3 regions of the Cellulosimicrobium sp. I38E genome follow, and region 3 is predicted to be linked to each of the others. Evidence: predicted binding sites of a transcription regulator. Region 3 holds the regulator's gene; each other region holds the start of a gene.
What was found. Region 3 encodes HspR, which represses chaperone genes until heat shock. Its sites were predicted from a motif close to AAGTTGAGTCNNNNNGACTCAACTT; they were not measured.
Positions count from the first base shown of each region.

Region 1: the regulator HspR is predicted to act here: its motif matches at 748-772, upstream of dnaK (molecular chaperone DnaK).
Region 2: the regulator HspR is predicted to act here: its motif matches at 1,270-1,294, upstream of clpB (ATP-dependent chaperone ClpB).

Region 1 covers NZ_LUAZ01000020.1:1,676-3,940, reverse strand. The annotation lists gene A0J59_RS07170 (hypothetical protein) at 1-57, opposite strand, end outside; gene dnaK (molecular chaperone DnaK) at 894-2,265, shown strand, end outside.
Region 2 covers NZ_LUAZ01000033.1:37,359-39,623, reverse strand. The annotation lists gene clpB (ATP-dependent chaperone ClpB) at 1-1,217, opposite strand, end outside; gene A0J59_RS12040 (hypothetical protein) at 1,512-2,265, shown strand, end outside.
Region 3 covers NZ_LUAZ01000095.1:2,104-4,368, forward strand. The annotation lists gene A0J59_RS20905 (DUF1540 domain-containing protein) at 1-209, opposite strand, end outside; gene A0J59_RS20910 (phosphotransferase family protein) at 419-1,147, shown strand; gene A0J59_RS20915 (heat shock protein transcriptional repressor HspR) at 1,170-1,571, opposite strand; partial or broken gene A0J59_RS20920 (DnaJ C-terminal domain-containing protein) at 1,709-2,265, opposite strand, start outside.

The sequences.
Region 1 (2,265 bases), on a different contig from region 3:
GCCGGGCATCGTCGTGAAGAACCCGTTCCTCGGGGGTTGCCGTCCCTCCATGGTCATGGCTGACCACCGCCTCGTCTGGTCTCGTTCGCGCCGCTGGACGACACGGCTCACAGGGACGGAGCGTCCGGCGGCACCCGTGATACGACGACAGCCCGGCGGAGATGGAGGTTTGTCGGTTCGCGCCGGATGTGGCGGACTGCTGGGCCCCGCGACCTGGGCTTTCGCGACGAGGTGGCAGAGGCGCGTTCTCACTCAGGTGGCGGGTTCTCCGCGCGCGCGTCCCACGCGGCGCGCGCTGCCCTCGTGACGCTCTCCGACACGTCCGGGATCCACCGTGTCCGGTCCCTCGCTCGCGTCTCTGCGCGTCCACGAGGACACCAATGCTCTTGCGGCGGCTCTCTGAGATGGGGGAGGAGCGTTGGGTCCAGCACGCAGGTCAGAGTGCGTTCGAGAAGTGCGATCACCGCGGCTCTGGTCTCGCCGGCGAAGCGAGGATGGGCAGCGAGGGAGGCGACGACGGAGTCCCGCATGCGCTCCAGCGTGGGGGTGGACCGGCAGGCGTGTGCAAGGCGAGCAGGGAGGGCGCGAGCCTGTGGATCCGACCAGCGCGGCGTCGCGGTCGGTGGGTCGTGACGTGGGGTCAGGCGGCATTGCCAGCCACCGTGTCGGCGACGGTGCCGGAGAACCGCCAAGGTCGTCGTGGCATCGGATCAGAGTCCGAGCGCGGGAATAGGCCACCTTCGGTGAAGGTTGAGCGAGAAGGACTCAAGTTTGAGCGCCAGGACTTGCACGAGCGGGGACCGGGTGCCTACCTTGAGTGAAGCAGACTCAACCCGGTGTGTCCGGGCGCGCGTGCGCCGTCGGGCACCCCATCCACAACGGAGGCAGCACACATGGCACGAGCAGTCGGGATCGACCTCGGCACCACCAACTCGGTGGTCGCCGTCCTCGAGGGCGGAGAGCCCACCGTCATCGCGAACGCCGAGGGGTCGCGCACGACGCCGTCGGTGGTCGCCTTCTCCAAGACCGGCGAGGTCCTCGTCGGCGAGGTCGCCAAGCGTCAGGCGGTCACGAACGTCGACCGCACCATCAGCTCGGTGAAGCGCCACATGGGCACCGACTGGTCGGTGGAGATCGACGACAAGAAGTACACCGCGCAGGAGATCTCCGCGCGCATCCTGGGCAAGCTCAAGCGCGACGCCGAGGAGTACCTGGGCGAGCCCGTCACCGACGCGGTCGTCACCGTCCCGGCGTACTTCAACGACGCCGAGCGCCAGGCGACCAAGGACGCCGGGCAGATCGCGGGCCTCAACGTGACGCGCATCGTCAACGAGCCCACCGCGGCCGCGCTCGCGTACGGCCTGGAGAAGGGCAAGGAGGACGAGCTCATCCTCGTCTTCGACCTGGGCGGCGGCACGTTCGACGTCTCGCTCCTCGAGGTCGGCAAGGACGAGGACGACTTCTCCACGATCCAGGTCCGCGCGACCTCGGGCGACAACCGCCTGGGTGGCGACGACTGGGACCAGCGGATCGTCGAGCACCTCATCAAGCAGGTGAAGAACAGCTCGGGCGTCGACCTGTCGAAGGACAAGATCGCGCTCCAGCGCCTGCGCGAGGCCGCCGAGCAGGCGAAGAAGGAGCTCTCGTCCGCGACGAGCACCACCATCTCGATGCAGTACCTCTCGATGAGCGAGAACGGCCCCATCCACCTGGACGAGAAGCTCACGCGCGCCCAGTTCCAGCAGATGACGCAGGACCTGCTCGACCGGACGAAGGCTCCGTTCCACAAGGTCATCTCCGACGCGGGCGTCTCCGTCTCCGACATCGACCACGTCGTGCTCGTGGGTGGCTCCACCCGCATGCCGGCCGTGACCGACGTCGTCAAGGAGCTCACGGGCGGCAAGGAGCCCAACAAGGGCGTCAACCCGGACGAGGTCGTCGCCGTCGGCGCGGCCCTCCAGGCCGGCGTCATCTCCGGTGACCGCAAGGACGTCCTGCTCATCGACGTGACCCCGCTGTCCCTCGGCATCGAGACCAAGGGCGGCGTGATGACCAAGCTCATCGAGCGCAACACGGCCATCCCGACCAAGCGCAGCGAGATCTTCTCGACGGCCGAGGACAACCAGCCGTCGGTGCTCATCCAGGTGTTCCAGGGCGAGCGCGAGTTCGCGCGCGACAACAAGCCGCTCGGCACGTTCGAGCTCACCGGCATCGCGCCGGCCCCGCGCGGCGTGCCGCAGATCGAGGTCACCTTCGACATCGACG
Region 2 (2,265 bases), on a different contig from region 3:
AGCTCCATGCGCAGGCGCGACGCCGCCTCGTCGACGAGGTCGATCGCCTTGTCCGGGAGCTGGCGCCCGGTGATGTACCGGTCGGAGAGCGACGCCGCCGCGACGAGCGCCGAGTCGGCGATCGTCACCTTGTGGTGCGCCTCGTACCGCTCCTTGAGCCCGCGCAGGATCGCGACCGTGTCCTCCACCGAGGGCTCGCCGACGAAGACCTGCTGGAAGCGGCGCTCCAGGGCCGGGTCCTTCTCGATGTACTCGCGGTACTCGTCGAGCGTGGTCGCCCCGACGAGGCGCAGCTCGCCGCGCGCGAGCATCGGCTTGAGCATGTTCCCGGCGTCCATGGCGCCCTCGCCGCCGGCGCCCGCCCCGACGACCGTGTGCAGCTCGTCGATGAACGTGACGACCTCGCCGTCGGAGGACCGGATCTCCTCCAGGACGGCCTTGAGGCGCTCCTCGAACTCGCCGCGGTACTTGGCGCCCGCGACCATGCTCGCGAGGTCGAGGGACACGAGGCGCTTGCCCTGGAGCGACGTGGGGACGTCGCCCGCGACGATGCGCTGGGCAAGGCCCTCGACGACGGCCGTCTTGCCGACGCCGGGCTCGCCGATGAGGACGGGGTTGTTCTTGGTGCGTCGGCTCAGCACCTGCACGACGCGCCGGATCTCGGAGTCGCGCCCGATCACGGGGTCGAGCTTGCCCTCGGCGGCGGCGGCGGTGAGGTCGGTGCCGTACTGCTCGAGCGCCTTGTAGGTGCCCTCGGGGTTGGGGCTGGTCACGCGCGCGCTGCCGCGCACGGCGGGCAGCGCCGAGCGCAGCGCGTCGGCGGTCGCGCCGGCCTGCTGGAGGATCGTCGCGGCCTGCGACGAACCCGCCGCGATGCCGAGCAGCAGGTGCTCGGTGGAGACGTACTCGTCGCCGAGCGCCTGCGCCTCCTTCGCGGCGTTGTCGAGTGCCGTGGACGTGGCGCGCGACGGGGTCGGCTGCGCGACGGCGGACCCGCTCGCGGTGGGCAGCGCGACGAGCGCGGCCCGGACCTTCTGGCCGACGGCCTGCTTGTCCGCGCCGACGGCGTCGAGCAGCCCGACGGCGACCCCACCCTCCTGGGTGAGCAGCGCGGCGAGGAGGTGGGTCGGCTCGAGCTGCGGGTTGCCAGCGGCCGACGCGGTCTGGATCGCCTCGCCGATCGCCTGCTGCGACATGGTGGTGAACTTCGTTTCCATAGGTGCTCCGGTGTGGTGCTCGAAAGGTGGTCTGACCAGTGGAACGACTCCGAAGTTGAGTGTATTCCGCTCAACTTCGTTCGTCAGCCTCGCGCGCGGCCGCCCCGCGATCCGTCGCGCGGAGCGGATGAACTCCCGGCCACATTCCGTCTCAAAACGGCATCGACCCTCGCCTCGGGCGACGATCCGCGACATGCTGGGCGGGTGAACTCCTCACCCTTGCGCAGACGACTCGGCCTCGCTGCCCTCTTCGCCACCCTCGCACTGTTCCTCGCAGGGTGCATGAGGATGGACATGGCCCTCACCCTCAACGAGGACGACACGTTCGACGGCAGCGTCGTCATGGCGTTCAGCGACGAGCTCGCCGAGTCCGCGAACATGGACCCGCAGGAGATGTGGGACTCGATGGGCTCCGAGATGGAGTCCGAGCTGCCCGAGGGCGCGACCCAGGAGCCGTACGCCCAGGACGGGTACACGGGCACCAAGATCACCTACGCCGACCAGCCCATCTCACAGCTCTCGTCGGCCGGGGCAGACTCGATCTCGGTCACGCGCGAGGGTGACGAGTACGTCGTGAGCGGGTCGATGGACATGACCGGCGAGGAGTTCAACCCCGACACGGGTGACGCGACGAGCGACGAGCTGACGCAGCAGATGATGGACAGCCTCGACATCAAGGTCTCCATCACGTTCCCCGGCGAGGTCGCCGAGTCCAACGGTGAGGTCGACGGCAACACGGTGACCTGGACGCCCGTCGTGGGCGAGGTCAACGAGATGACGGCGCGCGGCTCGGCCGTCGCGGGCGGTGCTGCAGGGTCGGGCGACGAGGGCTCGGACGAGGCCACCGGCGACTCGGACGGCGCCACGGCGCCCGACGGCGGCGACAGCGCGGGCGACGCCTCGGACTCCGGCTCCCTGGCCTGGCTCTGGTTCGTGATCGGCGGCGTCGTGCTGCTCGGCATCATCGGCCTCGTGCTCTGGCTCGTGCTCCGCTCCAAGCCGGGCACGCAGGACGGCCAGGCCGCCGGCTTCCAGCAGGGCGGCTACC
Region 3 (2,265 bases):
ACGCACTCGGTGCGCTGGCAGGCCCCGACGTGCGCGAGCACCTTCTCGAGACCGCCCTTGGTCCCGAGCGGGATGAAGGTCGCGCACTCGGCGTCGCCCGCGTGACCGGCGATGGTCACCGCGCCGGCGTGGCACCCGTGGTCGTGGTTGTAGCCGCAGCCGTCGATGGAACACTCGACGACCTGGGGCATCTCCGTGAGGCTGCTCATCGCGATCTCCTGTTCTCCGAGGTCCCGTGGGGGGGCCGGGCTTCCGTGTCCACGGTATTCCTGGAATTCCACGGTGTATAGCAAGGAAGGCCTTGCTAAGAAATGCAGGAATAGCACGGAATTAGCGCACGGCATTCTTGCAAAAATGCGTGACCAGGGACGACGCAGGGGCCCTCGTCAGGAGGGCAGGAGAGGCGTAGCGTCGGCTCATGGCCCCCTCGCTCGGCGCGCCGCTGTTCTCGGGTGCCGACGCCGACCTGTACGCGGTCGGCGCCGACCGCGTCCTGCGACGCTCGCGCTCGGGGGCGGACACGGTCGGCACCGCCGAGGTCATGCGGCACGTACGCGCCGCGGGCTTCCCCGCCCCGCGCGTCGACGCCGCCACGGACGGCGACCTCACCATGGAGCTGCTGCGCGGGCCGACGCTCCTGCAGTCGATCCTCGGCGGCCGGACGTCGCTCGCCGGATCGGCCCGGATCCTCGTCGCGCTGCACGACGCGCTCCACGCGGTCCCGCCCCCGGCGCCGGACGAGCCCGCGTACGAGGCGCTCACCGCGCCGTCCTTCGCGACCCTCGACGCACCCGGTGCCGGGGCGCCGTGCGTCCTGCACCTCGACCTGCACCCGGCGAACGTCGTGCTCACCGCCGACGGCCCGGCCGTCCTGCACTGGACGAACGCCCGGCTCGGGCCGGCCGGGCTCGACCTCGCCGTGACCGCCGTCGTCCTCGCGGAGGTCGCCGCCGACGAGGACGACGAGCTCGCGCCGGGCGCGCGGGTCCTGCTGGACGCGTTCCTCCACCTCGCCGACCCGGTGCTCCTGCGGCACCTCGACGCCGCCGCGCGGACCCGCGCCGCGGACCCGGGCCTCGACCCCTCGGAGGTCGCGCTCGTCCCCGCCGCCGTGGCGCTCGTCGCGCGCGAGGCCCGTCGGAGCTGAGACCCGGGCGGGACAGCCGGGGTCAGGACCTCGCGTCGTCGGGCCGGGGCCGCCAGATGACGAGCGCGCGCGCCTCGCCGTGCTCGACGAGCGTCTCGCGCAGCGCCTCCTCGACCCCGCGGCGCACGCTGCGCCCGCGCGGCACGACGACGACGTCGCCGCTCGCCGCGGCCGCGAACACGCGGCCGCCCGGCTCGACGCGCGCCGAGAGCGCCTCGATACGGCGCTCCAGCCGCTCGACCTGCGACTCCAGCGCGAGGATGCGCTGGATGCCCGCGAGGTTGATGCCCTCGTCGTGGCTGAGCCGCTGCACCTCGAGCAGCTTCGCGACGTCACGCAGCGAGTAGCGCCGTCCCCGGCCCGCGGTGCGGCGCGGCACCACCAGGCCGAGGCGGTCGTACTGACGCAGCGTCTGCGGGTGCATCCCCGCGAGCGCCGCGGCCTGGGAGATGACGAGGACCGGGGCGTCCTGGTCGACGTCGCTGCCGGGAGCCCGTCCGGCGGCGCTCCGCGCGTCGTCGCCGACCGACGGATGATCCTGGTAGGCCATCACGGCCTCCCTCACTCCGCGGCCTGGCGGACCAGGTCGGCGCGCACGTCCTGGCCGTCCGTCTCGGCGGCGAACGCCTCGACCGCCTCGCGCGCGGCCTTCGAGAGCTTCTGCGGCACCGCGACCTGGACGGTGACGAGCAGGTCGCCGGTCGCCTTCGCGGTCTGCACGCCGCGGCCCTTGACGCGCAGCGTGCGGCCCGACGGCGTCCCGGCCGGGACCTTGACCTTGACCGACGTCCCGTCGAGCGTGGGCACGCTGATGGTCGCCCCGAGCGCGGCCTCGGCGAACGTCACGGGGACGGTCGCGCGGAGGTTGGTGCCGTCGAGGGAGAAGACGGGGTGCGGGGTGACGTGCACGGTGACGACGAGGTCGCCGTCGGGACCGCCGGCCATGCCCGGGCGGCCCTTGCCGCGCAGCCGGATCTTCTGGCCGTCGCGCACGCCCGGCGGGATGCGGGTGGTGACGTTGCGGCCGTCGACCGTGAACGTCACGGTCGAGCCCTCGACCGCCTGGCGGAACGGGAGGGTCGTGGCCGCGGCGACGTCCGCACCGGCCCGCGGGCGGG